4 regions of the Streptomyces sp. NPDC057002 genome follow, and region 1 is predicted to be linked to each of the others. Evidence: riboswitches for the same ligand, from Rfam matches in the RefSeq annotation. Region 1 holds a riboswitch; each other region holds the start of a gene.
The links. Region 1 has a riboswitch for cyclic di-AMP ahead of ACFT32_RS15440 (LysM peptidoglycan-binding domain-containing protein). Riboswitches for the same ligand answer to the same signal wherever they lie in the genome.
Positions count from the first base shown of each region.

Region 1 (6,911 bases):
TCCACGACGACGGCCGACGGCACGATCCCGGGCGCGTACGGGTCGCCGAACTGGGCGGAGAGCATCACGAGCAGCGGACGGAACCGCTTGCCGCCGGCCCGCACCAGATGCTGGGCGGCCTCCGTGATGAAGGGCACCTCACTCTTGGTGGCCTCGAACAAGCCTTCCTCGACAGCCGCCAACCCGGCCTGGACATCGGCTTCCAGAGCCTGGTCCCGCACGCTCAGCCCGAACGGCCCGACGTCGGTCACGAGGGGTCTCCTGTCTGCTGTGTCTGCCGGTGATTACGCGGATTGTCGATAGGTCGCTGCCATCACTCGAGTCAGCGTATCCGGTCACGTTTCGATCACCGCCAGCGCCCATGGTTACAGGCCGGGTGGTATCTGATCACGACCGTTATGTTTTCGATCGGGCCATAAGAACAGACATTTGTCGACTTACCAGTCGATAGTCAGATATTCACGATTTGCCATGACGATTGAGCAAATTCCCTTTGACGGTAATTGCCCCACGGGCTTGTGATCAGTGAGTTGAATCACGTTAACCCCTTTGTCGCGCCACCCCGACATCGACCCGTACCCCCTTCAGTCGAACGCGAGTTGAGCCTTGGCTCTCGCAAAGGATCAAGTGGACCAAACACCCCCGACCAAGGTCAACCGCGCAATATGTGACTCCGGCGCTTGTTCCCGACATGTGCTCTCGCATACGTTCCCGGCCAGTCCGGCGGACGCCGAATCCTGCCGCCGCCCGGACCCCCACACGAACCGACTCACTCACGCAGGGCAGGAGCGGGGGACCCAGGTAAGTCGCCGGTCCGCACAGCGGCACGGCTCGGGGTGAAGCCGCGCACGGCAGTACACCGCCGTACGCGGCCGGGCACCTCCCGGCCCGAACCCGACAGCTCACCTCGCAGGCGCCGGAGAGGAATTTCGCCATGGCCGGACGAGGCAAGCACCGTCGCCCCAGAACCAACCCGCTCTCCCGAGGTGTCGCGATCGCCGGCACCGGCGGAGCGGCACTGACCCTCCCGCTCCTCGGAGCCACCTACGCGAGCGCCGCCGAGGCGCCGCAGAGCGCACCCGCCGTCGCACAGTCCGTGCCCCAGGCGGCCCAGCCCAAGTCGCTCACGTACACCGTGGCCAAGGGCGACACGCTCTACCGCATCGCGGACAAGTACGACGTATCGGGCGGCTGGAAGAAGCTCTACAAGGACAACCGCTCCGCCATCGGCGACGACCCGAAGCTGATCCACCCGGGCCTGAAGCTGAAGGTGTCGACGACCAAGGCGACCACCGCGAAGAAGGCGACCAAGTCGTCCGCCAAGCCGGCCGCGAAGCCCGCCGGTGGCGTCGCCAAGGCCACCCAGGCCTCCGCGAAGACCTACGCCGACAACCTCGACGGATGGATCCGCGAGGCGCTGGACGTCATGGCGCAGAAGGGCATTCCGGGGTCGTACGACGGCATCTACCGCAACGTCATGCGCGAGTCGTCCGGCAACCCCCAGGCGATCAACAACTGGGACTCCAACGCCGTCAAGGGCACCCCGTCCAAGGGCCTGCTCCAGACCATCGACCCGACCTTCCAGGCCTACCACGTGGACGGCACGTCGTGGGACCCGTACGACCCGGTCGCCAACATCACCGCGGCCTGCAACTACGCGGCCGACCGCTACGGCTCGATCGACAACGTCAACGGCCCGTACTGAGCCGTCCCGCCCAGCAGTCGCTCGAGGACGACGGCGATGCCGTCGTCCTCGTTCGACAGCGTGATCTCGTCGGCCACGGCCTTGAGTTCGGGATGGGCGTTCGCCATCGCGACGCCGTGGGCGGCCCAGTCGAACATCGGGATGTCATTGGGCATGTCACCGAAGGCGATGGTGTCCGACGGCCGCAGCCCCAGATGCTCGGCGGCCAGCGCCAGGCCCGTCGCCTTGGTGACGCCGCACGGCTGGAGCTCGACCGTGCCGGGCCCCGACATCGTCACCGTCGCCAGTGAGCCGACCACCGAACGGGCCGTCGCCGCCAACTCGTCGTCCGACAGGTAGGGATGGCGCAGCAGCACCTTGCTGATCGGCTCGCACCACAGGTCGTCGCGCCGGTCGACCCGTACGGCCGGCAGCGTCGGGTGCGGCATGAGATAGCCCGGCTCGATGAGCGTGAGCCCGTCGACCCCGTCCTGGTCGACCGCGGCGTACACCTGCCCCACCTCGGCCTCGATCTTGCCGAGCGCGGTCTCCGCCAGTTCCCGGTCCAGGGTGATGGACCACAGCAGCCGGTCCGCGCCGGCGTCGTACACCTGCGCGCCCTGCCCGCACACCGCGAGCCCCGTGCAGCGGAGGTCGTCGAGGAGCGGTCGCACACGCGGCGCCGGCCGGCCCGTCACCACGAGGTGCTGGGCACCGGCCTCCGCCACCCGTTCGAGCACGGCGAGCGACCGGTCGGAGAGGGTGTCGTCGCCGCGCAGCAGCGTTCCGTCCAGGTCGGTGGCGATGAGTGAATATGCGATGGGTGCGGCCATGATCTGAGAATACGGACAGCGCGCCCCTTCGTTTCATCGCGCCGTGGACACCGATTGCCCGGTTGAAGGCCTCTGTACCAGTTGGCAACAACATGGTCCGCTACCTACCGGCGAGGCCGTCTCGGGCGGTACCTTCCAAGTGTCCAGGGGGGACTTGATCGGGGGGTCAGGTTGAGCAGTGGGCGCATTCGCGTGGCTGGGCCCGGGGAGCTCGGCGAAGGGGAAAAGGAGCGCTGGCGCGCGCTGCGCGCTGCCTCCGAGGCACCGCGCAACCCTTTCATGGAACCGGAGTTCACCGAAGCCGTCGGCCTGGTGAGGCCGCAGGCACGGGTCGCGGTGGTGTACGAAGGGGAGGAGCCGGCCGGCTTCCTGCCCTATGAACGGGGCCCGTTGGGCCAGGGCCGGGCGATCGGGCTCGGCGTCTCGGACGCGCAGGGGGCGATCCTGCGGCCGGGCCTGGACCTGGACACGGGCCGGCTCCTCAAGGCCTGCTCGGTGTCGAGCTTCGCCTTCGACAACCTGGAGGCCGAGCAGCGGCTGTTCGTCCGGTACGCGGCCGAGGAGCACGCCACCTACGTCATCGACGTGGAGAAGGGCTACGAGACGTACGAGTCGGTGCTGCGCGCCCAGTCGCCGAAGTTCCTGAAGACCACCCTGGCCAAGGAGCGCAGGCTGGGCCGGCAGGCCGGCGGGCCCCGGTTCGTGTTCGACGAACGCGACCCGGCCGCACTGCGCACCCTCATGGAGTGGAAGTCGGCGCAGTACCGCAGGACAGGCCGGCAGGACCGCTTCGCACGGGAGTGGATCACCCGGCTCGTGGGACGGCTGGCCCGGACCCGGGCACCGGAGTGCAGCGGCACCCTGTCCGTGCTGTACGCCGGAGAGCGGCCCGTCGCCGCGCACTTCGGACTGCGCTCGGCATCCGTGCTGGCCTGCTGGTTCCCGGCCTACGACCCGGAGTTCGCGAAGTACTCGCCGGGTCTGGTGCTGCATCTGCGCATGGCCGAGGCGGCGGCCGCCGAGGGCATCGGCGTGCTCGACCTGGGGCGGGGCGCGGCGGAGTACAAGGACGCGCTGAAGACGGGCGAACTGCCCGTGTACGAGGGGGCGGTGACGCGGCCGGGGGCGGGCGCGGCACTGCACTGGCTGAGCCGCGAGCCGGCGCGCCGCGCGCACAGTTTCGTCCGCGCCAGGCCGCGGCTCGCGGCGCTGGCCGCGCGGACCCTGAAGGGCGCGGCTCGGCTGCGCCGTACCTGAACACGAGTTCTTACCTGACACGAGTGGGGGGTGAGGGGCGCATGGCTCGTTCGGCGCGTGCCCGGGAGGAGATACGGCGGTTCCTGGACATCGGGGCGGTTCAGGTCGCCGAGTTGGACCTCGACGGTGACGAGGCGGTGCTCAGACCCGGTCCGGGGAGCCCGCCGGTGACACACGGCGAGGTGTTCGTGCTCGTCCGCAGGGGTGGGCGGCCCGTGGGCACACTGCTCGGACGGGTGCCGGAGGGGGCGGACGCGCGGGTTGTGCTGGAGGGGCGGGCACGGGCGGAGTGTGCGCCTCTTCCGTCCGCGCGCGCGGACACCGGTGAGCCCAGTGGGCTTGGTGAGCCTCCGTACACCAGTGTCGTCGTCGCGACCCGGGAGCGGGCCGGGCAACTGGCCCGTGCGCTGGACTCGCTGCTGGCCCAGGACCATCCGCGGTTCGAGATCGTCGTCGTGGACAACGCGCCCGTGACGGACGAGACGCGGGAGCTGGTCGAGCGGAAGTACGCGGAGCGCGTGCGGTACGTGTGCGAGCGGGTGCCCGGGCTCGCGGTCGCGCACAACGCGGGCCTCGCGGCCGTACGGGGCGAGGTGGTCGCCTTCACCGACGACGACGTGGTCGCCGACCCGCGCTGGCTGACCGAACTGACCGCGCCCTTCGCCGCCGACGCCGGACTCGGCTGCGCCACCGGGCTGATCCTGCCCGCGCGGCTGACCACTCCGGCCCAGGTGCTGCTGGAGAGCCACGGCGGCTTCGCGAAAGGCTTCACTCCAAGGACGTACGACCCGGCGCGTCCGCCGGGCGACGAACCGCTGTTCCCGTTCACTGCGGGGCGGTTCGGCTCCGGCGCCAACATGGCGTTCCGTACGGCCGTGCTGCGTTCCGTCGGCGGTTTCGACCCGGCCACCGGTGCCGGTACGGCCGCCCGGGGCGGCGACGACCTCTACGGCTTCGTCCGTGTCCTGGCCCAGGGCCACCGGCTGCGCTACACGCCGTCCGCACTGGTGTGGCACCACCACCGGGAGACCTGGCGGGACCTGGAGACCCAGGCGTACGGCTACGGCGCCGGGCTCACCGCCTATCTGACCGCGGTGCTGGTGAACCGCCCCGCGCTGCTGCCGGCGTTCCTCGCGCGGCTGCCCCGCGGCCTCGCCCACGCCCGGACGCTGACGGCCGTACGCGAGACGGAGGGGGGCGGGGCGGCGCCGGGTGACCACGATGTGCGGACGCATCCCTGGCCGCGGCGGCTGTCGCGGTTGCAGCGCAGGGGGATGCTGTACGGGCCCCTCGGCTATGTGCGGGCACGGCGGGCACTGCGCGCGACGGTTGGCGCGACTGCTCGGGAGACTGCTCGGGAGACTGCTCCGGGGACTGTTCGGGAGACTGCTCGGGGGGCGAGATGAGAACGTCGGCGCGTACGCGTGGTGAGGGGCCGATATCGCCCTCGGGGACCCCGGCCATCCCCGTCTTCCTGTACCACGCCGTGATGGACGACCCGCCCGGCTGGATCGCCGAGTTCACGGTCACGCCACAGCAGTTCGCGGCCCATCTCGACGCCCTCGCCGACAGCGGCCGGACACCCGTCACCATCAGCACGATCGCCGACCATCTGGCCGGGCGGGCGCCCCTGCCGCCCCGGCCCGTGCTGCTCACCTTCGACGACGGCTTCGCCGATCTGCCCGGCCCGACGGCCGAGACGCTGGCCGGCCGCGGGCTGCCCGCCACCGCCTATCTCACCACCGGCGCCATCACCCCGGGCGGCCGCAGTCTGCTGCCGCCCGCCCCGATGATGACCCTGGACCGGGCGGCGGAGCTGGAACGTTCCGGCATGGAGATCGGCAGCCACACCGTCACCCACGCACAGCTCGACACGCTGTCCGGCAAGGACCTGGCGTACGAACTGCGCACGTCGAAGGCCGTGCTGGAGGACGCCCTCGGCCACGAGGTCCGCCACCTCGCCTATCCGCACGGCTACAACAGCCCTCGGGTACGGGCCATGTCGGCCCGGGCCGGCTACGAGACGGCGACCGCCGTACGGCACGCGCTCAGCTCCGACCACGACGAGCGGTACCGCATCGCGCGGCTCATCGTCCGGCGTACCCACACCGTCGCCGACGTCGAGGGCTGGCTGGCGGGGGCGGGCGCGCGGGTCGCGCCGTACCGCGACGGGCCGAAGACGATCGGGTGGCGGTGGTACCGGCGGGCCCGTGCGGTGGTGCACGGGCCCGAGTTCGCGGGCTGACCCTGGCCGACCCGGTGGGCTACTTGAGCGGCTGGTTCAGGTACGGGTCGGCGGCCGCCTTGCGCAGGCTGTCCCAGGCCGCGTCGTTCGCCAGCGCCAGGTTGCAGTGCGGTCCGGGGTCGCGGTAGTTCCACTGGAGGGCGGCCTTGACGCCCTCCAGGCCCTTCAGCACCCCGGGCACCTGCGCGTACCACTCGGCCTGCCGCTGCGGGCGGGCCGAGTCCACGGCGGTGCCGAACTCGGAGAGCATCAGCGGCTTGTCGTCGGAGATGTTCCCGCGGATCCAGTCGTGGGCGGTGTTCTGGGTCTGCGCGAAGGTCATCCAGCGCGTGTCGTGGCAGCGGTAGTAGTTGTACTGGTTGTAGCCGATCCAGTCGACGTACTCGTCGCCGGGATACATCCGCTTCATCTCGTCGGCGTGGTCGAGGTAGCCGGTGGTGATCCACGTCCACACCACGTTGTCGACGCCCAGTTCGCGGAACCGGTCGTGGATGTGCCGGTACGCCTTCACGTACTCGGCGGGGGTGCCGTTGTCCGGGGTGCGGGTGTCCATCTCCAGGTCGAAGGAGAGGAAGACCTTCTTGCCGTAGTCCTTGATGCGCTCGGCCTGGACGTCGATGACCTTGTCGTCCAGCTCGCCGGACGCGATCTGCTTCCAGGTCGGCTGCTGCTTCTTCGTGCCGCCCCACCACTTGCTCTCCCAGGACAGCAGCAGCAGGTGGTCCTCGCCGACGCGGCGTTCCTCCGGGGTGAGCAGCTGGCCCTCGCGGCGGGTGCCCTGGGGCAGCGACATGTCGTGGTACGTGTACACGATGTCCAGCTCGCGGCCCACGCGTTTCTCGTAGGCGCGCACCTTCTCGGGCAGGTCGCCGCGCTCGTGCGGCACGAACGC
Region 1 is NZ_JBHURZ010000003.1:224,612-231,522, reverse strand. Features, by position in the region: gene ACFT32_RS15445 (polyprenyl synthetase family protein) at 1-251, opposite strand, end outside; cyclic di-AMP (ydaO/yuaA leader) riboswitch at 753-929, shown strand; gene ACFT32_RS15440 (LysM peptidoglycan-binding domain-containing protein) at 935-1,705, shown strand; gene ACFT32_RS15435 (HAD family hydrolase) at 1,669-2,517, opposite strand; gene ACFT32_RS15430 (GNAT family N-acetyltransferase) at 2,704-3,774, shown strand; gene ACFT32_RS15425 (glycosyltransferase) at 3,816-5,180, shown strand; gene ACFT32_RS15420 (polysaccharide deacetylase family protein) at 5,264-6,019, shown strand; gene ACFT32_RS15415 (glycosyl hydrolase) at 6,039-6,911, opposite strand, start outside.

Region 2 (6,911 bases), on a different contig from region 1:
GCGGCGCGTTCCACGCGATGGCGGCCCTCTACGACACGATGCGCTACGTCACGTGTGACGTGGAGACGGTCTGTCTGGGCCAGGCCGGGGCGGCCGCCACGGTGCTGCTGGCGGCGGGCACGCCGGGCAAGCGGTCCATGCTGCCGGACGCGCGTCTGGTGATCCATCAGCCCGCCCTGCCCGAGCCCGTCCAGGGACAGGCCAGCGATCTGGCGATCCAGGCCGACGAGCTGATGCGGATCCGGACCCGCATGGAGGAGATGCTCGCGCGGCACACCGGCCGCACCCGGGAACAGGTGAGCGAGGACATCGAGCGGGACAAGATCCTCACCGCCCAGGAGGCGGTGGAGTACGGCCTGGTGGACCGGATCATCCCCAACCGCAAGGCCACCATGGCCGCGCCGACCGGAAGGTGAGCCGCCGGTGCTGCCGCCCGAACTGCCTCCACTGCCCGCCCTGACCCGCGCGGAGGCGGAGCTGATCGACCGTTACCTCGAGGTCGTGGACCTGCTCGGCCGGATCAATCCGGCGCTGCACGGCGACACCTATCGCGGACTGCGCGCCGCCCAGGCCCTGGTCGGCAAGGCGGCCGCACTGCGTGACGCGCTGGCCGTGATGCACCAGCGGGGCGAGACGGAACTGCACGCCGACACTCTGGCCCGGGCCCTGCGGGTGCTGGACGGCGAGCGCCGCACCGCCCGCGTCACCCTGCCCCCGGAGTCCGTCGGTTGACCCTGATCCGGCTGATCCGTCGGCCCGGACGCCCGCTCTGTCGACGTGGCGTCCGGGCCTGAGTCGAAACGGGCCAAACGACGTACCGCTGTTCGGAGTAGACGGGACACCAATTTTTGGACCGTCACGGTTGCGCGACGCGAGGGGCGGAGGGGCGGAATAGGACATTCCGTCGCTGGTCCGGCGGTGCGCGGGGTGGTGGACACCGGCTCGAACACAGACGTGTCCACCCGAACGGGTGAGTGGTGAGTAACAACACAAATCCCCGGTTCCGTTGGGATTTCATGACAACCATCAGTCAAGATCCCTGACTGACGACAAGCCCCCGCCACAGCGGCGGGGCGATCCGGGCGGACGCCGAGTCCTGCCGCCGCCTGGATGACCGGTCGACAGGAGTGGATCGGCAGGAGTGGAGGACCCAAGCACGACGGGTCGCCGGGACGGTCACGCCATGACCGGACCCGAGCAGCCCTTGGGGTGAAGCCGCGTCAGCGGCCGGGCAACTTCGCCAGCCCGAATCCGACAGGTCATCCTTCACAGGCGGCTGACGAAGGGTTGCGCATGACTGCGCTCAATCGTGTCCCGTCGCTCATGGTCCGGGCCGGTACGGCCTCGGCCCTCACCATCGCCGCCGTGGGCGGCTCCATCGTGGCCCCCGGCTTCGCCTCCGAGGCATCGGCAGCCACGTCGGCGACCAAGGCACTCCAGATAGCGGCCTCGAAGAAGGGATCGCCCTACAAGTACGGCGCCACCGGCCCGCACCGGTTCGACTGCTCGGGCCTCACGCTGTACTCGTTCAAGAAGGTCGGCAAGAAGCTGCCGCGCACGGCCGCCCAGCAGTACAACAAGACCCGCCACATCTCCGCCCAGAACCGCAAGGCGGGAGACCTGGTGTTCTTCCACTCGGGCCGGAACGTGTACCACGTCGGTATCTACGCGGGTAAGAACAAGCTCTGGCACGCCCCGAAGAGCGGGGACGTGGTGCGGCTGCAGAAGATCTGGACCAAGAGCGTCTGGTACGGGCGCGTGAAGTGATCCACCCGGCGTGGGGGGGGGGCGGGGCGGCGCCCCCCCCCCCCCCCCCCCCGGGCCCCCGGCCCGCCGCGGGATAGACCCCCCGCGCACCGCCCCCGCCCACCCCCACCCCCCCCCCTCGGGGGGGGTGGGGGGGGCCGCCGCCCCCCTCCCCCCCCGCGGGGGGGGGGGCGGGCCCCCCCCCCCCCCCCCCGGGGGGGGGGGGGGGCCCCCCCCCCCCCCCCCCCCACGCCGGGAGCGTGACACGGGCTCAAGTGGCTACTCATCGCGCCATGGCCGAGCACAGTCCCTGCAGCGCGCCGACCGCGACTTCGTCGAGCTGCTCCAGGAGCTGCGGGTCAGCCACGACGGGCCTGATCGTGCTGGTGTTCGCTTTCAGCGGTTCCGTGCTGCTGGTCTGCGTCGGACTGTGGGGCGTGCTCCCCCGGCTGGTGCGACGGGCGGGGCTGCGGGAGGAGACGAGCGGCGGCCGCGAGGAGCCGGAGCCCGCCGTCGGGGAGGCGGCGCCCCAGGGCACCGTCAGGATCCCCGCACCGCGCCGGTGACAGGCTCTGCGGGGACGGTGGCGCGGACGTCGGTCGCGCCGGCGGGAGTGCGCGCACTCGAGGGCGGCACGCTGCGCTGAGGCTACGGTTCCTGCTGTCCCGCCGCCGTCACGGGCTCGGCCGGGACGGTCCACGGAAGTTCGACGGAGATGGTCTTGCCGCCCTCACGGGTGGGGCGGATCCTGAGCCTGCCTCCGCATTCGACGGTCAGCCAGCGGATGATGACCAGACCGCGGCCGTTGTCCTGCTGGACGGCGGCGGGGAGCCGTCTGGGGAGCCGCGGGTGACTGTCCGTGACCCCGATGCGCAGCCGTTCGTCGCGGTCGAGCACGAGGTCCACCGTGAACGTGGGCGACTGCCCGAAGGTGTGCTGGACGGCGTTGGTGGCGAGCTCGGAGATGATGAGCCGGATGGTGTCGGACACTTCCGTGCCCGCCGGCAGGCCCCACTCCGCCAGCGTGTCCACGACGTGGGCACGCGCTGCGGAGACCGAGGCGGGATCGCTCGGCAGAGTGACGGATGTTTCCAAATGGTCTGCCATGGCGACGTCGTCCCTTTCCCACGGGACCGCAGCCCGACACGGAGCGGACGGTTCGAGTACGGTCCCGGACTGGTGCTTCGCCGCCAGAGTGCCACCAGAACACCCGCGAAGGGCGGCGATCCACCAAGATATGCATATATCTGTCGCTCAAAGCGGTGAACTCTACGACGCGAGACCGTATTTGGGTGGCTCGGAAGGAGTAAGGAGAAGCCCATGCAGCACGGTCCCGCGGTGCGCCGCCGGAAACTGGGCGCCGAACTGCGCGCGCTGCGCACCTCGGCGGGCCTCACCAGCGGTGAGGCGGCCCGGCTGGTGGGCTGGCACCAGTCCAAGGTCAGCCGGATCGAGACGGGCACGAGCGGGGTGAAACCGGCCGATGTGCGGTTACTCCTCGACGCCTACGGTGTGACGGACTCCCAACTTCGCGAGCTGCTCCTGGTACTGGCGGGGTCCGACGACGGGGGCGGCAGACACCACTGGTGGCACGCCTACCGCGGGGTGCTGCCGCCGACCTACCGGGACTTCATCAGCCTGGAGTCCCAGGCCACCGCGATGCGCACGCTGGAGACCACCGTCGTCCCGGGGCTGCTCCAGACGCCCGAGTACGCGCGTGCGGTGACGAAGGCCGCGGTGGAGGGGCTGCCGGAGGACCGGCTGGACACGCTGGTCGAGGTGCGACTGGCCCGGCAGGACGTGCTGCGCGCGGATCCGCCGCTGGAACTGAGCGCCGTCCTGGACGAGGCCGTGCTGCGGCGGGAGGTGGGCGGGCCCGGGGTCATGGCCCGGCAGCTGGAACGGCTGGTCGAGGCGGCGCGCCTGCCCCAGGTGCGGCTCCAGGTACTGCCGTTCGCCGCCGGTGCGCACATCGGCGTCACCGGCCCTTTCGTTATTTTCTCATTTTCGAGCACTTCTGATCTGAACGTAGTTGTTCTCGACCACTTGACGAGTAGCCTCTACCTCGAACGGAAAGAAGACCTCCAGGCCTACACGGAGGCCTTCAACGCCCTTCAGATCCACGCCCTTTCGCCCGAGGACTCGTTGGATTTCATCGCCGGGACAGCCGCCGGCGCGTAAGGAGGCACCATGCGTGCACTGCCTCGTCATGTCCCCTCAAGCACCGAACTGCACGGTGTGCGGTGGTTGCGCAGCAGCTACAGCACCGGCGCGAACAACTGCGTCGAGACCGCGTGTCCGGACACCCCACCCTGGGCCGGACTGTTCGCCGTGCGCGACTCCAAGGACCCGGCCGGGCCCGCGCTGCTCTTCTCGCAGAGGAGCTGGGCGGAGTTCACGGCCGCGGTCGACCGCATCTGACCGTTTCTGATCGGTCCATCACCGTTCAGTCCGTCACTGTTCAGTCCGTCACCGTTCAGTCCGTCATCGTGCGACGCCCGGCCGTGTCACGCCGACTCATGGTCGCGTCTCGCCGATCAGCCGTACAGCGCGTTCGATCTGTTCCCCGGTCAGGTCCGCGCGGGCGGTCAGCCTGAGTCGTGAGATGCCGTCGGGCACGGAAGGAGGACGGAAGCAGCCCACGGCCAGGCCCGCCGCGCGGCACTCGGCCGCCCAGCGCACGGCGTCCTCGGGGGAGGGCGCACGCACCGAGACCACCGCGGCGTCCGGACGTACCGCTTCCAGACCCGCGGCGGTCAGGCGTGCGTGCAGTTCGCTCGCCACCGCGCGGGCCCGGGCCGCCCGTTCCGGTTCGCGGCGCAGCAGCCGCAGGGCCGCCAGGGCCGCCCCCGCCGCCGCGGGGGCGAGCCCCGTGTCGAAGATGAACGTCCGTGCCGCGTTGACCAGGTGGTCGATGACCCGGGCGGGGCCGAGGACGGCTCCGCCCTGGCCGCCGAGCGACTTGGACAGCGTGACCGTCACGACGACGTCGTCGGCGCCCGCGAGCCCCGCCGCGTGCGGGGCGCCGCGGCCGCCGTCGCCGAGGACGCCCAGGCCGTGGGCGTCGTCGACCACCAGCCCGGCGCCGTGCTCCCGGCAGGCCGCGGCGAGTTCCGCGAGCGGAGCCGCGTCGCCGTCCACCGAGAAGACCGTGTCGGACACCGTGATCGCCGCGCCCTCGTGTGCCGAGAGCGCCTTGCGCACGGCGTCCGGCTCGGCGTGCGCCACCACCTGGGTCGTACCGCGGGCCAGCCGGCAGCCGTCGATGAGCGAGGCGTGGTTGCCCGCGTCGGAGACGATCAGTGAGCCGTGCGGGGCCAGCGCGGTGACCGCCGCGAGGTTGGCCGCATAGCCGGAGGAGAAGACGAGGGCCGCCTCGGCACCGCAGAATCCGGCCAGTTCCGCTTCCAGTTCCGCGTGCAGTTCGGTACTCCCGGTGACGAGGCGGGAGCCGGTCGAACCGCCGCCCCAGACCCGCGCGGCACGTGCCGCGCCCTCGGTGACCTCGGGGTGCCGGGCCAGTCCCAGGTAGTCGTTGCTCGCCAGATCGAGAAGCGGTGAGGCGGCCGGACGGGGGCGCAGAGTCCGTACGAGTCCGGCGCGGCGGCGCACTCGCGCCTGCTCGTCGATCCAGCCGAACGCCATGGGTGGTCCTCCGGGAATTTTGTAGGCAGTGCACAGACACTAGCGGGACCACCAGCAGGTCAGTATGTGGCAATACCCACACCTCGAAGCGACTCTGTTGTGCGAACTCTCCTTGGCCCGGAGCGGGTCCGTAGGACAGGATCGGCTCTCATGGACCTGCTGAACACGCTGGTGGACAAGGGGCTTCGGCGCGAGCTGCCGACCCGCGAAGAGGCACTCGCCGTCCTCGCGACATCCGACGACGACCTGCTGGATGTGGTGGCCGCGGCCGGGAAGGTGCGCCGGCACTGGTTCGGCCGACGGGTGAAACTCAACTATCTCGTCAACCTGAAGTCCGGCCTCTGCCCCGAGGACTGCTCCTACTGTTCGCAGCGGCTCGGCTCCCAGGCCGGGATCCTGAAGTACACCTGGCTCAAACCCGACCAGGCCTCCGACGCGGCGGCGGCCGGCGTGGCCGGGGGCGCCAAGCGCGTGTGCCTGGTGGCCAGCGGGCGCGGTCCGACCGACCGGGACGTGGACCGGGTCTCCGACACGATCAAGGCGATCAAGGAGAGCAACGAGGGCGTCGAGGTGTGCGCCTGCCTCGGACTGCTCTCCGACGGGCAGGCCGAGCGGCTGCGCGAGGCGGGCGCCGACGCCTACAACCACAACCTCAACACGTCCGAGGCGACGTACGGGGAGATCACGACCACGCACACGTACGCCGACCGTGTGGACACGGTCGAGAAGGCCCACGCGGCAGGCCTCTCCGCCTGCTCCGGGCTGATCGCGGGCATGGGCGAGTCGGACGAGGACCTGGTGGACGTCGTCTACTCGCTGCGCGAGCTGGACCCGGACTCGGTTCCGGTCAACTTCCTGATCCCGGTCGAGGGCACCCCGCTGGCGAAGGAGTGGAACCTCACCCCGCAGCGCTGCCTCAGGATCCTCGCGATGGTGCGCTTCGTGTGCCCGGACGTCGAGGTGCGCATCGCGGGCGGCCGGGAGGTCCATCTGCGCTCGATGCAGCCGCTCGCCCTGAACCTGGCCAATTCGATCTTCCTCGGCGACTACCTGACCACCGAGGGCCAAGCGGGCAAGGCCGACCTCGAGATGATCGCGGACGCCGGGTTCGAGGTGGAGGGCACCGACCAGGTGACGCTGCCCGAACACCGGTCCGGCGGCTGCCACGACGGCGGCGGGGTCTGCGGTTCCGAGGGTGGTGGAGGCTGCGGCTCCGACGCCGCCCCGGAGGCCTCCGAGCCCCGTACGGCCGCCGATGCCCGGACCGACCTGGTCGCCGTCCGCCGCAGGGGCGCCGGAACGGACCTCGCGCCCAATGCCTGAACGGACCCCGCCCGAGCTGACGGTGCCCGAGCTGCTGGAGCTCGACCGGCGGCATGTGTGGCATCCGTACGGCCCGATGCCCGGACGGCAGGAACCGCTCGTCGTGGAGTCGGCGAGCGGGGTGCGGATGCGGCTCGCCGACGGCTCGGGAGAGCTGGTCGACGGCATGTCCTCCTGGTGGTCCGCGATCCACGGCT
Region 2 is NZ_JBHURZ010000002.1:91,946-98,856, reverse strand. Features, by position in the region: gene ACFT32_RS08535 (ATP-dependent Clp protease proteolytic subunit) at 1-416, shown strand, start outside; gene ACFT32_RS08530 (hypothetical protein) at 424-732, shown strand; cyclic di-AMP (ydaO/yuaA leader) riboswitch at 1,078-1,290, shown strand; gene ACFT32_RS08525 (C40 family peptidase) at 1,294-1,767, shown strand; gene ACFT32_RS08520 (hypothetical protein) at 2,127-2,312, shown strand; gene ACFT32_RS08515 (ATP-binding protein) at 2,395-2,853, opposite strand; gene ACFT32_RS08510 (helix-turn-helix domain-containing protein) at 3,067-3,927, shown strand; gene ACFT32_RS08505 (DUF397 domain-containing protein) at 3,937-4,167, shown strand; gene ACFT32_RS08500 (8-amino-7-oxononanoate synthase) at 4,264-5,391, opposite strand; gene bioB (biotin synthase BioB) at 5,542-6,714, shown strand; gene ACFT32_RS08490 (adenosylmethionine--8-amino-7-oxononanoate transaminase) at 6,707-6,911, shown strand, end outside.
Region 2: another riboswitch for cyclic di-AMP. It lies ahead of ACFT32_RS08525 (C40 family peptidase); the one in region 1 lies ahead of ACFT32_RS15440 (LysM peptidoglycan-binding domain-containing protein).

Region 3 (6,911 bases), on a different contig from region 1:
TCTCTGGCGTTCCTGCGGCACCGGGGCCGCCGCGGCCGCGCCGGTGCCGACTTCGTCGTACGGGAACGGGAGCTGCTGGAGGAACTGTGGCGGCGCCGGGATGCGGCCCGCCCCGCGCTGGACCACGCGGCGCGGATCACGGCCCCTCCCGTACCCGTGGCGGCCCCGCCCTGGCCGGTGTACGGGGCGTACGGGTACGGCCACCCGACGACGCACTACTCCGCCCCGACGACGCCGTACCCCGCGTACAACCCGTACCGGTCGTAGCCGAGGCGCCGGCCAGCCGCCGCAGGCGACGATGCCGGGCGTCCGCTGGTCCGGCGCCGGGCGCCGCGGCCGTGGCGCCCGCTCTGACCCGTTGCGGCGGCGCGGGCCGACGGCGGTCGGCCGCAGCCCCGGGCAACGAGGCCGGTCGTCTGCCGGCCCCGTGCCGGGGCGCGGCCGCCGGCTACGAGCCCGGGCGTCCACCGGTTCCCGGCCGGTCACGGCGGCGCATGCCTGGGTACTGTTCCCCCGTGGAACGGAGAGCGAGCGTTTTCACCGAGCAGGCCGAAGCCCCGCCTCACCGGCCGCAGCTGCCGCTCAGGCCGAAGCCTCCGTGAGCCGGCCCACCTCCGCCTCCGTCAGGGTGAGTTCCCCGACCCCGAGCAGCGCCGGCAGCTGTTCCACCGTCCGTGCGGACGCGATCGGCGCGGCCACCGTCGGCCGGGCCGCGAGCCAGGCCAGGGCGACCGTGGCGACGGGGGCGTCGTGGGCCGTGGCTATCTCGTCGAGGGCGTCGAGGACCCGGCGGCCCCGCTCGGTCTCCAGGTGCTTGGCGGCGCCGCCGGCCCGCGCGCTGTCGACGGTCGTACCGGACCGGTACTTGCCGGTGAGGAAGCCGGACGCGAGCGCGTAGTACGGGACGGCCGCGAGGCCGGAGCGCTCGGCGAGGTCCTGGATCTCGCCCTCGTAGGTGTCGCGGGAGACCAGGTTGTAGTGGGGCTGGAGCGCCACATAGCGGGCGAGGCCCTCACGGTCGGAGAACTCCAGGGAGGCCCGCAGCCGCTCCGCCGAGATGTTGGAGGCGGCGATGTGCCGCACCTTCCCGGCCTTCACCAGCTCGTCGAGCGCCCCGATGATCTCCTCCACCGGCACGTCGGGCCGGTCGAAGTGGGTGTAGTAGAGGTCGATGTAGTCGGTGCGCAGGCGGCGCAGCGAGGCGTCCGCGGCGGCCTTGATGTTGGCGGCGGACAGGCCCTGGAACTCGGGGTGCTGGCTGACCTTCGTGGCGACGACGACATCGGCGCGGTTGCCGCGCGCCTGAAGCCACTTGCCGAGGACCGTCTCGGACTCGCCGCCCTGGTTGCCGTCGACCCACGCCGAGTAGACGTCGGCGGTGTCGACGAAGTTGCCGCCGGCGGCGGTGTAGGCGTCGAGGACGGCGAAGGACTGTGCCTCGTCGGCGGTCCAGCCGAAGACGTTGCCGCCGAGGGCGAGCGGGAAGATTTCGAGGTCGGAGGAGCCGAGCTTGCGAAGGGAAGTCATGCCTCTCGTCAACGGCCGTGCCAGAGCGGCTCATTCCAGGTCAGACGCAAAGGTCCTGTGAACAGCCGCCGGACATGCCGGAAACCGGCAGCCCTGACGTCGGGGGGTCGTCGTCAGGGCTGCCGGTGCTTCGACTGGCTTGTGGCGCTTACGGGTTAAGGCCCTTGCCCCGCAGCCACGCCATCGGGTCGATTCCGCCGCTGGAACCACCGGAGTGAACTTCGAGGTGCAGATGGGCACCGGTGACGTTGCCGGTGGCGCCGACGCGGCCGATGACATCGCCCGTGCTGACCTTCTGGCCGACGCTGACGCCGATGGAGGACTGGTGCGCGTACCAGATCTCCGTGCCGTCATCGAGGGTGAGGACCGTCTTGTAGCCGTACGAGCCGTTCCAGCCCGCCTCGGTGATGGTGCCGCTGTGCACCGCCTTGATCGGCGTGCCCGTGGGGGCGGCGAAGTCGAGGCCCGTGTGGTAGCCGGAGGACCAGTAGGCGCCGGCCTGACCGAAGGTCGAGGTGAGGGTGTACGAGGAGGTCGGCAGCGTGAACTGCTTGGCGAGGGCGGCGAGCCGCTCCGCCTCGGCCTTCTTCTTGGCCTCCTCCTCCGCCTTCCGCTTGGCCTCGGCGGCCTTGGCCTTGGCTTCCTCCTGCGCCTTGGCGACGGCTTCGGCGGCCGCCTTCTCGGCGGCGTCGGCGGCGTCCTGCGCGGCCTTGGTGTCGATCTGGTCCTGCTGGTACTCGACCTGGGCCATGATCCGGGCGCGCAGCGCCTCGCCGGCGCCGGAGGAGTTCTCCTCGGTGTCGGCTGTGGTCGTCGCGCCGAGGCCGCTGAGCGGAGTCGCGGAGCCCGCGGGGGTGTCGTCGTCCGAGATGAGGGAACCCACCGAGGGCAGGTCCGACACGGAGATGGACACCGGTGGCTTGCCGGTCTGGGCGCTGGCCATGCCGCCCGCGCCCACGGCGGCTATGACGCCGACGCCCAGGACGGTGGAGCTGCGGGCGAGCCCTCCGCCGCGCTGCTTGGTGACGCGATGCCGGCCACGGACGGGACGGATGGATTCCTCGGTGGGGTTCCACTCCTGGAACGGGCCCTCGTCGGTGCGCTGACCGCCGTAGCCGAAAGTCTCGGTGTCGCGCTGGTTCCGCGCGAACGGGGCCGCGGGGGCAGGCCGGTTGGACGCCACGTGGGCGTACTCCTTTCCTTCCTTCTCGCCTACCGGGTTAGCTGACGGGTTCGGAGCAGGAAGGTCTCCTACGCGCGTAAACAGACCGTGCTTCCACGGCGGTTTACGCCCGATTCACCCCAAGTGGTGGTTCCCCGGTTCCCTTTCGGGATTCGGCGCGTGCGCACGGAGCCGCCTTCTGTGACGGCTGGGACGACCGCGCTGCGTTATCGAACGTTAATAGACCCGGGGAGTGGATTCCAGCGGTTCCACTTGATCATTAACCTTTTTCGTGCGGACTTACCTGCCATGACCGGCTTAAATCGGGCGAGTTGCCCGCTCCGCAAGTGACTGCTGGGTATTGACGGTGTGTCAGTTGTTCTGCGGAGCGATGCGCTTCGCTCACGGGCAGTAACCGGGGTGTGGAGAACCGGAAAACACCGAGGGCCGGAATCCTTTTGGATTCCGGCCCTCGGCCTTCAGTAGCGGGGACAGGATTTGAACCTGCGACCTCTGGGTTATGAGCCCAGCGAGCTACCGAGCTGCTCCACCCCGCGTCGTTGTGATTCCAGTGTACGCCATCCGCGGGACCACTCGTGACCACCCGCCCGCTACAGCAGATGGCGGTTCGGGGCCTTGGCCCGGTGCTCGTGCTCCGGGAGGACGACGACCTCCGCCCCGCCGGCCGCCAGGACTCCGCTGCCGTCGGCGCCCTGGACGAAGGTGTCCGGCTCGCGCCAGGCCGTGACCACCCGGCGTACGCCCGCGTCGAGGAGCAGCCGGGCGCAGGGTGCGGGGCGGGAGGCGCGGCGGGCGCAGGGCTCCAGGCTGCTGTAGACCGTGGCGGTGGCGAGGCGCGGGTCGGACGGGCCGAGCTTCGCCAGGGCCGCCTCCTCGGCGTGCGCGACGGGGTCGCCGCCCTCGCGGGAGTGGCCGCGGGCCAGTTCCGTGCCGTCGGCCGCGACGACCACCGCGCCCACGCTGAACGCCGTGTCCGACGGCGGGCAGAGGTCCGCCAGTTCGCAGGCGAGGGCCAGCCAGTGGTGGTCGGCGGCGGTGGGGAGGGCGCCGGTGCCCGGGGCGGTGGGTTCGTAGCGCATGAGGACCACGTCCTCGATGCGCCGTGTCTCCAGCAGCCGGAGCCGGCCGCCCTGGTAGCCGCCGGGCCCGAAGAGGCGGGGTGCCTGCGGATCGCCCACGAAGAGCGGGGCGAGGACCAGCTGGAGTTCGTCGGCGAGGCCCTGGGTGAGGAGCTGGGTGTGGATCAGGCCGCCGCCCTCGACCATGAGCCGCCGTACGCCCCGTACGTCGTGCAGGTGGGTGAGGAGCCGCCGCCAGTCGAGGTCGGCGCCGAGGGGGGCCACGTCGGTGGCGAGGCCGAGGGCCCGGGCACGCTCGGCGCCCTGGTCGGTCGTGTAGAGGACCTTCTCGCCGCCGGTGTGCCAGAAACGGGCCTCCGGGTCGAGGTCGCCGGAGCCGCTGACGGTGACCTTGAGGGGGTATTCCGGCCGGCCGGCGGCGATGCGGGCGGCCCGCCGCTCGTCCGAGTTGACCAGCAGGCGCGGATTGTCGGCACGGATGGTGCCGGCGCCGACCAGGATCGCGTCGACGGACGCCCGGACCTCGTCGACCCGGTCGAAGTCGGCCGGGCCGGACAGCAGCAGGCGTTCGGGCCCGGTGTCGTCCAGATAGCCGTCGAGGGAGACGGCGGCGGACAGCAGGACGTACGGGTGAGGCATCGACGCTCCCCGGTCGGGTGGGACGGCGGACCGGCGGGACTCGGGGCCTGCCGGGTCTTGGTTCAAGTTTGAAACAAACCTACACTGGCGGCATGACGACTCGCTGGCTCACCCCCGAGGAGCAACGCGCCTGGCGCGCGTACATCGCCTCCTCGCTGCTCCTGGAGGACGCGATCGACCGGCAGCTCCAGCAGGACGCCGGCATGCCGCACCTGTACTACTCCATCCTGTCCGTTCTGTCGGAGTCCCCCGAACAGCGCCTGCGCATGACCGATCTCGCCGAGCGGCTGAAGATCACGCGCAGCCGGCTGACGTACGCGGTGACGCGGCTGGAGAAGGACGGCATGCTGCGGCGCGAGGCCTGCCGGTACGACAAGCGGGGCAGCATCGCCGCGCTGACCGAGGCGGGGTTCGCCGTACTGGAGCGCGCGGCGCCCGGGCATGTCGAGACCGTGCGGAGCTACGTCTTCGACCGGCTCAGCGAGGAGCAGGTGGCGCAGCTGGAGGAGATCTCCGCGGCGATCGCGCAGGGGCTCCAGGAGGACGGGACCCGGCCGACGTCGGACGACGTGCCGTGGCGGCGGAGGTCCTCCACGGGCTGTTCGTGAGGCGGCCCGCAGCGACGCCGTGAGGCACTCAGTGGGCATTCAGCGGGGCATTCAGTGAGGCACGTCACAAGGGGCTGAACCTCGTTGCTTCAAATTTAAAGCAAGGGTAGTGTTCCGGACCGTGGATCTGCTTCAAATCTGAAGCAGACGGCTGTGCAGCCGAACAGGAACGGAACCCGGAGGCCCCGCATGCCCGACACCCCCGACGTCATCGCCACCCAGCGCTCCCGCGTCCGGGTACCGCTGCGCTTCCATGACGGCTACGAGGTCGACGCCGAACTCGTCACCTTCCACGGACTGGCCGACAACCAGGAACACGTGGCCGTCGTCCTGGGGGAGCCGGGCCCGGTCCCGCTGGTGCGACTGCACTCCGAGTGCCTGACCGGGGACGTGTTCGGCTCGGCCCGCTGCGACTGCGGTCCGCAGCTGCGCGAGGCGGTCGAGCGGATAGCCGACCGCGGCGGCGTGCTCCTCTACCTCCGCCAGGAGGGCCGGGGCATCGGCCTCTACAACAAGCTCGACGCGTACGCCCTCCAGGACGAGGGCCTCGACACGTACGAGGCGAACGCCGCCCTGGGGCTGCCTGAGGACGCCCGGGACTACACGGCGGCGGCCCAGATGCTGAAGGCCCTGGGCATCAAGGAGCTGGACCTGCTCTCCAACAACCCCGACAAGGCGGACCAGTTGCGCACCCTGGGTATCGAGGTGCGCGACCGTGTCCCCACGGGCGTCTTCACCACCGCGCACAACGTCCGCTATCTGCGCGCCAAGGTCCTCCAGACCCAGCACACGCTGCCGCTGGCCGCGCTGACGGAGCTCAGCGCGGGCTGAACGGGGCACGGCCCGGCCGGGTGCTGAACGGGGCTGCTTGCCCCTCGGCTCATCGGGTACAGCCTTTGAAAGAGGGCGATCTCCGCAGTACCCGGAGCTTATGGAAAGTGACGTTTCGTGACCGATCTCGGCGCCCCCGGCGACCCCCGGGCGAGGGGACCGGGCGACGGACCGGAAACCGTCGCGTCGCAGATCGCCGATGCCGTGGACAGTCTGACGGCCCTGTGGTCGGTCGCCGCCCAGGAGGCGTCCCTGCGCCTGTCCCCACACCAGCTGCGGGCGCTGCGCACCGTGGAGGCGGGGCCCGGCCTGAACGTCACGGCCCTGGCGGACGAACTCGACATCGGCCTCCCCACGGCCAGTCGGCTCTGCGACCGGCTCGCGGCGGCCGGCCTGCTGGAACGGGCCCCACACCCGGGCACCCGCCGCGAGGTACAGCTGTGGCTCACCCCGCACGGCCGGCATGTCCTGAGCGACGTCGCAGACCGCCGGGCCGAGGCCCTGGCCACGGCGCTGGCGGCGATGGAACCGGCGGAACGGGTGGCTCTGAGCCGGGGATTGCGGGGATTTCTGGCAGCACGGGACGCGGCCGTGCCGCACCCTGACGGAACCGAGTGAGTCAAGCCCCCGAGCCGTGCCGGCCCCCGCCACCGGCGCCCAGTACGGCCACACACGTGTCGTCCCGCACCGGCAGGGCCGCGCTCCCGGCGTCCCGCAGCACCGCGACGGCCACCACCGCCGGGTCGCAGGAGAGGAGCACTCCGTCGTCGGGCGGCGTCCAGCGGCTGGGCAGCCCGTCGCTGTGCAGGACGAGCAGGCTGTCCTCCTGCCATGGAACGCGCTGCACGGGCACGGACGCCGGGGCCTGCGCGCCCACGATGCCGGGGTGGGACAGCAGCGGCTTCCAGGTGCCGTCGGTGCGCATACGGCCGCCGATGTTGCCGATCCCGGCGAAGCTCAACTGCCCCGACGGAAGGTCGAGTTGAGCCACGGCGACGGCCGCGCCCCGGGTGGGCCGCAGCGTCCTGCCCAGGCGCCGCAGGA
Region 3 is NZ_JBHURZ010000004.1:887,042-893,952, reverse strand. Features, by position in the region: gene ACFT32_RS24135 (PrsW family intramembrane metalloprotease) at 1-267, shown strand, start outside; gene ACFT32_RS24130 (aldo/keto reductase) at 583-1,527, opposite strand; gene ACFT32_RS24125 (M23 family metallopeptidase) at 1,676-2,710, opposite strand; cyclic di-AMP (ydaO/yuaA leader) riboswitch at 2,722-2,878, opposite strand; tRNA gene ACFT32_RS24120 (tRNA-Met) at 3,173-3,246, opposite strand; gene ACFT32_RS24115 (dihydrofolate reductase family protein) at 3,301-4,428, opposite strand; gene ACFT32_RS24110 (MarR family winged helix-turn-helix transcriptional regulator) at 4,521-5,036, shown strand; gene ribA (GTP cyclohydrolase II) at 5,226-5,867, shown strand; gene ACFT32_RS24100 (MarR family winged helix-turn-helix transcriptional regulator) at 5,985-6,485, shown strand; gene ACFT32_RS24095 (SpoIIE family protein phosphatase) at 6,487-6,911, opposite strand, start outside.
Region 3: another riboswitch for cyclic di-AMP. It lies ahead of ACFT32_RS24125 (M23 family metallopeptidase); the one in region 1 lies ahead of ACFT32_RS15440 (LysM peptidoglycan-binding domain-containing protein).

Region 4 (6,911 bases), on a different contig from region 1:
GAGTCCCCGCTCGACGGACGCGAGGAGTATCCGGTCGAGGGCGGCCCCCGCTTCGCCCGGCCCGCCCTGTCCGTGCGCACCGCCGAGCGCCGCGGCACCGAGTGGTCCTACGAGGGGCATGACGCCGAGGGCGGCGAGCTGCGGCTCCGCTTCCGTGACGGCGACCTGGCCGTCACGCTGCACTACCGGATGCGCTCCTCGGCCGATGTCGTCGAGCGCTGGGTGACCCTGGAGAACCACGGCCCGGACGTCGAGGTGCTGCGCGCCGACTCCGCCACCTGGACCCTGCCCGACCGCGACACCTGGCGGCTGTCCCAGCTGCACGGCCGCTGGGGCGCCGAGTCCCGGCTGACGCGCTCCGCCCTCACCTACGGCGAGAAGGTCATCGGCAGCCGCCGCGGCCACACCTCCCACCAGCATCTGCCGTGGGTCGCGCTCGACTCCGACGCGACCGAGGAGCGCGGGGAGGTCTACGGCTGCGCCCTGGCCTGGTCCGGGTCCTGGCGGATCGCGGTGGCCCAACTCCCGGACGCGCGCGTGCAGATCACCGGCGGGGCCGGACACGACGACTCGGGCCTGCTGAGGCTGGGCGCGGGCGGGTCGTACACCACCCCCGTCTTCGCCGGGCTCTGGAGCGACGGCGGCTTCGGCGGGGCGAGCCGCGCCTGGCACGCCTGGCAGCGGGCCCACGTCGTCCCGGACGCGGACCGGGACCGGCCGGTGCTGTTCAACTCCTGGGAGGCCACCGAGTTCGACATCTCGGAGGAGCAGCAGCGGGCGCTCGCCGAGCGGGCAGCGGCCATGGGCGTCGAGCTGTTCGTCGTCGACGACGGCTGGTTCGGATCCCGGACCAGCGACCGGGCCGGGCTCGGTGACTGGACCCCCAACCCCGACCGCTTCCCGGGTGGGCTGAAGCCGCTCGCCGACCATGTGCACGGCCTCGGCATGCGGTTCGGGATCTGGGTCGAGCCGGAGATGGTCAACGCGGACAGCGACCTGTACCGCGCCCACCCCGACTGGGTCCAGTATCAATCGGGACGAAAGCGGACGGAATTCCGCAATCAGCTCGTACTGAACCTGGCCCGCGAGGACGTTCAGGAGTACCTGTGGGAGCAGCTCGACGGACTGCTCTCCAGCGCCCCCATCGACTACGTCAAGTGGGACTTCAACCGCTGCTTCACCGACGCCGGATGGCCGGACGACCCCTACCCGCAGCGGCTCTGGGTCGACCACGTCCATGCCCTGTACGCCCTGCTGGACCGGCTGCGGGCGGCGCACCCCGGTGTGGCCTTCGAGTCGTGCTCGGGCGGCGGCGGCCGGATCGACCTCGGGGTGCTGGGCCGCACGGACCAGGTGTGGACCTCCGACAACACCGACCCGCTCGACCGGCTCGCCATCCAGCACGGCTTCAGCCAGATCCATCCGGCGCGGGTCATGGCCGCCTGGGTCACCGACAGCCCGAACACCATGCTCAACCAGCGGGCCAGCTCCCTGCGGTTCCGGTTCGTCAGTGCCATGGCCGGCGTGCTCGGGGTGGGCGGCGACCTCACACGGTGGACGGCGGAGGAGCTCGCCGAGGCGCGGGGCTGGGTGGAGCTCTACAAGGAGATCCGGCCCGTGGTGCAGCGCGGTGACCTGTACCGGCTGCGGGCCCCGGAGGGCAGCTCGAGCGCGGTGCAGTACGTCCTGGGTGACGAGACCGTCGTCCTCGCCTGGCTCCAGGCGCAGCGCTACGGCGAGCCCGTTCCGGCGATCCGGCTGCGGGGCCTCGACCCGACAGCAGTGTACGAATGCCTCGAAACGGGCGAAGTTCACCGAGGGGCCGTACTCGCCCATCACGGACTGCGGATCGGCCTGCGCGGGGACCTGGATGCCGCAGTCGTCCGCCTTCGACGCAAGTAGTCGTTCTGTCCGGATCGGGTGGATAAGGCGAATAAGGCACTTCAGGTGTTTCGGTATAACGTGCCCCGATCGTAAAGGAGATGAGGTCGGGGCGCGTGACCATCGTCATATTCGTGACGATGTGTTGTCGCCATGTTCACGTAATTCTTGCGTTATTCAGGGACATTGAGGCGAAACAGAGATCGGAAATCCACGCTCGGTGACGGGAAATGTGCCGACGCGTCAAGAAAAACGCCCTCACAGGCAACCGCAAGCTTGTCCCATTGCGTCTCGGTCGCTTACGTTCCACACCAATCCGGACGGACGCCTAATCCTGCCGCCGCCCGGAGCCCGCACACACTCACCCGTGTATGGCAGGAGCGGGGGACCCACAGGTACGACGCCTGTTCCGGTTCCCGGAACGGCTTGGGGTTCAGCCGCACTTCGGCGCGGCCGGGCATCTCCAGCCCGCACCCGACAGCTCACCTCGCAGGCGCCGGAGAGGAATTCGCCATGCCCGCGAAGGGTAAGCATCGCCGCCCGAAGTCCCAGCGTTTCACCCGCTCCATCGCCGTCGCCGGAACCGGTGGGGCCGCCCTCGCCCTTCCGCTCATGGGGGCCGCCGGCGCCCACGCCGCGACCCCGCAGTCGGCTCCGGAAAAGGCCGTCCAGTCCGCTCCGGCCGCCGAGAAGAAGGCCGCCGAAAAGGCCACGGGTGCCCACGCGTACACCGTGAAGGCCGGTGACTATCTCGCGAAGATCGCCGACGACCAGAACGTCAGCGGTGGCTGGAAGAAGCTCTACAGCGACAACCGTGACGCCGTCGGCTCCGACCCGTCGCTGATCCACCCGGGCCTGAAGCTCTCGATCGGCAAGAAGGCGGCGAGCGCGCCCAAGACGCAGTCGTCCGCGCCCAAGGCGGCCGAGAAGCCCAAGGCGTCGGCTGAGAAGTCGTCCGCCTCCGAGTCGGCCCCGAAGGCCGACACCGCCGCGAAGCCGGCCGCCGCCAAGCCGGCCGCCGAGGCCTCCGGCTTCAGCCTCCCGGTGGACGGCGCCGCCGTCGGCACCCCGTACCACATGTCCGGCAGCATGTGGTCGAGTGGCTACCACACCGGTGTCGACTTCGTCGTCCCGACCGGCACCTCGCTCAAGGCCGTCGGCGCCGGCACGGTCGTCTCCGCCGGCTGGGGCGGCGCGTACGGCAACCAGGTCGTCGTCCAGCTCGAGGACGGCAAGTACGCGCAGTACGCCCACCTGTCCCAGCTCTCCGTCTCGGCCGGCCAGACCGTGACGGCCGGGCAGCAGGTCGGCCTGTCCGGTGCGACCGGCAATGTGACCGGACCGCACCTGCACTTCGAGATCCGCACCTCGCCGGAGTACGGCTCGGACGTGGACCCGGTCGCCTACCTGCGCTCGCACGGCGTCTCCGTGGGCTGACCCATCGCACGACCACCTGCCTGACACGCAGCCGAAGGCCGGACCCCGATCCCCGGGTCCGGCCTTCGGTGTGTGCGGCTGTCGATCGCCTCAAGGGATCGACAGGGGACGGCAGTTGGGACACAGTGATCCCGTCGTGAGTGCAAGCGCTTTCTGAAGGAGCTGTGTCCCGTGCCGACCACCCGCAGAACGTTCGGAGCCCTGGCGGCCGGAGCCGCGCTGGCGACCCTCGCCCCGTCGGGGAGCGCCCAGGCCGCACCCCGGCACCGCCGCCTCATCGCCCACGACGACTTCTGCCGCGGCCTCGGTCGGTGGGCGGCCGAACTCCAGGACGGCGGCTCCGTCACCGCCTCCCGCGGCGTCCTGGACATCGACGTACCGGGCGGAGCGACCGTCTGGTTCAGACGGCGTCTCGACGGGCCGTACGTCCTCGAGTACACCGCCACGCCCGTCTCCGAGGGCGGGATCAACGACCGGGTCTCGGACCTCAACAACTTCTGGAACGCGACCGACGTCCGCTCCCCGGACGACCTCTTCGCGACGCCGCGGGGCGGGGCGCTGGAGGAGTACGACCACCTGACGACGTACTACGCCGGGTACGGCGCCAACCACAACACCACGACCCGGCTGCGGCGTTACGTGGGCCAGGCCGGTGTGCGTCCCCTGATCCACGACTACACCGAGCCGCTGCTGGTCCCGGGCATGCCGAACCGGGTCCGGATCGTCTCCGACGGGTCGACGGTGCGGTGGTGGAACAACGGGCGGCTCGTCTTCGACTGCACCGATCCGCAGCCGTACACGAGCGGGCACTTCGCCTTCCGGACCGTGTGGAGCCACTTCCGGATCACGGGCTTCCGGGTCTGGCGACTGACCCCGCAACGTCCGTGAGGGGCGGCCTATTCCGGAGTTGGCGAACACTTTAAGAGTGGCTTATCTCACCGCCCGTCAACCCCTTCCTACGGTCGCGTAGGTCACATTCGAGGGTGAATCATGAGCGGCTGTGGCAGACGATTCGAAGAGTGACAGCAGAGCAGTGATCGGGTCGTACGTGGCGGTGGGGGACAGCTTCACCGAGGGCGTCGGCGATCCCGGCCCCGACGGGGCGTTCGTCGGCTGGGCCGACCGGTTCGCCGTGCTGCTCGCCGACCGCAGGCCCGAAGGCGACTTCCGGTACACCAACCTGGCCGTACGCGGAAAACTCCTCGACCAGATCGTGGCGAACCAGCTCCCGCGGGCCGTCGACATGGCCCCGGACCTCGTCTCGTTCTGCGCCGGGGGCAACGACATCATCCGGCCCGGCACCGACCCGGACGAGGTGGCCGAGCGGTTCGAGCAGGCCATCGCCCAGCTGGCCGCGGTGGCCGGCACGGTGATGGTGACGACCGGGTTCGACACCCGTCGCGTGCCCGTGCTCAAGCATCTGCGCGGCAAGATCGCCACGTACAACGGGCATGTCCGGGCCATCGCCGACCGGTACGGCTGCCCGGTGCTCGACCTGTGGTCCCTGCGCAGTGTCCAGGACCGCCGGGCCTGGGACGCCGACCGGCTGCACCTGTCGCCCGACGGCCACACGCGCGTGGCGCTCCGCGCGGGTCAGGTGCTCGGCATCGAGGTACCGGCCGACCCCGAGCAGGAGTGGCCCCCGCTGCCGCCCCGCGGCACCCTCGACATCCGGCGGGACGACGTCCACTGGGCGCGCGAGTTCCTGGTGCCGTGGATCGGACGCCGGTTGCGCGGGGAGTCGTCGGGGGACCATGTGACGGCCAAGGGCGCGCTGTCGCCGGAGGACATCAGGCTGCGGATCGGGTCGGTGGCGTGAGAATGCGGCTGTGCAGTGGTCTCGCACAACTGCTGCCCTAGCTGCGGGAATGCGTGCCGCTGGGGGCGGCACGGATGGGCGCGGTACCCCGCTCCGCCGGGTCGGCCGCTGACTCCAGGCCCAGTTCGCGGGCCAGCGCCTCCTCCACCCACTCCTGCGCCCGTGCCCGCGGCACCGCGCCCTCGTAGGACGTCAGCTGGACGGCGAGCCCGTCGAGCAGGGCGGTGAGGCGCAGGGCCGTGCCGTGCGGGTCGGGGCAGTGGAACTCGCCGGCCGCCACGCCCTCCGCTATGACCTCGGCGATGGCCGCCTTCCACTGCCGGTCGAGGTCCTGGGCGACCTCCCGCAGCGCGGGCTCGCGCAGCGCCGCCGCCCAGCCCTCGATCCACAGCCGCCAGCCCTTGGCCTGGCCCGTCGGGGCGTACCACCGTACGGCCGACCGCAGCCGGCGCAGCGCCGACGTACGGCGGCCCAGCAGCTTGTTCAGATGGGCGAGGTCGCCCTCCGCCGCGTGCCGGAACGCGGCGGCCACCAGTTGTTCCTTCGTCGAGAAGTGATAGAGGACCAGCGCGTTGCTCACACCGAGCACCGAGGCGATGTCGGCGATCCTGACCGCCGTCACGCCCCGTGCCTCGATCTGCTCGACTGCGGCCCGCAGCAGATCACCGCGCCGTTCCGCCACGCTCAACCGGACTCTCGTCACGCCGTCACCCTACACACGCGCGTGCACCCTCTTGACGTGTGGATTCGGCCGGTCCGGCAGGGTGCGCGTGGCTGGTTCGCCGTCCCTCAGCGGTACCAGCCGAAGCGTTCCGCGATCACCGGCAGGCGATCCGCAGCGATCGCGTGGGCGGCTGCTCGCGGCGTCGTCCCGTCGGCCTGCGCCCGGGCCAGCATCCGCTCGACCAGGCCCCGCATCGAGCCGCGGATGTGGGCGAACGCCTCCTCCGCGTCGGCGCCGATGTCCCCGAAGAGCGTCCACCACCACCAGGCGTTCGTCCCGGAGTTGACCACCACGTCCGGCAGCACGGTCACCCCGCGCGCGGCCAGCAGCGGCTCCGCCTCCGGTCGTACGGGCATGTTGGCCGCCTCGACGACCCAGCGGGCGGTGATCCGCTCCTGGTTCCCGGAGTCGATCGCGTACGAGACGGCCGCGGGTACCAGCAGGTCCGTGTCGGCCGACAGCCACGCGTCGCCGGGCAGGTCGCGGTCGCCGGGCCGCAGCGCGGAGCGGTCCACGGTGCCGTGGGCGTCCCGTGCGGCGAGCAGCGCCTCGACGTCCAGGCCCGCCGGGTTGGCGATCGTGCCCTTGAGGTCGGCCACGGCCACGACCGTGAGCCCCGCCCGGGCGAGGAAACGGGCCGTCGCCCCGCCCATGGTGCCCAGTCCCTGGAGGGCCACCCGCGTCCCCGCGTACGGCACACCGGCCCCGTCCAGGGCCGTGAGGGCCGCCTCGGCCACACCGCAGCCGCCGGCCAGCTCGTCGAGGCCGAGGCCGTCCACCTCGACCGCGAACGCGTCCCCGAGCCGGCGCCGCGCCTCGGCCTCGTCGTCCAGCAGCGGATACACGGCCTGGATGGAGGAGACCAGCCCCGCCTCGGCGGCGGCCCGGTCCACCAGGTCCTGGGTGAGTCCGAGGTCCTCGCCGGTCGTCCAGCAGCTCTCGATGTACGGACGCATCGCGCGCAGGTAGCGCACGAGCACGGGATACGCCTCCGGGTCCCGGGGGTCGCAGTCGATGCCGCCCTTCGCGCCGCCGAGCGGGACGTAGCGG
Region 4 is NZ_JBHURZ010000001.1:1,355,639-1,362,549, reverse strand. Features, by position in the region: gene ACFT32_RS06140 (alpha-galactosidase) at 1-1,902, shown strand, start outside; cyclic di-AMP (ydaO/yuaA leader) riboswitch at 2,234-2,390, shown strand; gene ACFT32_RS06135 (peptidoglycan DD-metalloendopeptidase family protein) at 2,395-3,318, shown strand; gene ACFT32_RS06130 (DUF6250 domain-containing protein) at 3,490-4,206, shown strand; gene ACFT32_RS06125 (SGNH/GDSL hydrolase family protein) at 4,352-5,137, shown strand; gene ACFT32_RS06120 (TetR/AcrR family transcriptional regulator) at 5,175-5,840, opposite strand; gene ACFT32_RS06115 (Glu/Leu/Phe/Val dehydrogenase dimerization domain-containing protein) at 5,927-6,911, opposite strand, start outside.
Region 4: another riboswitch for cyclic di-AMP. It lies ahead of ACFT32_RS06135 (peptidoglycan DD-metalloendopeptidase family protein); the one in region 1 lies ahead of ACFT32_RS15440 (LysM peptidoglycan-binding domain-containing protein).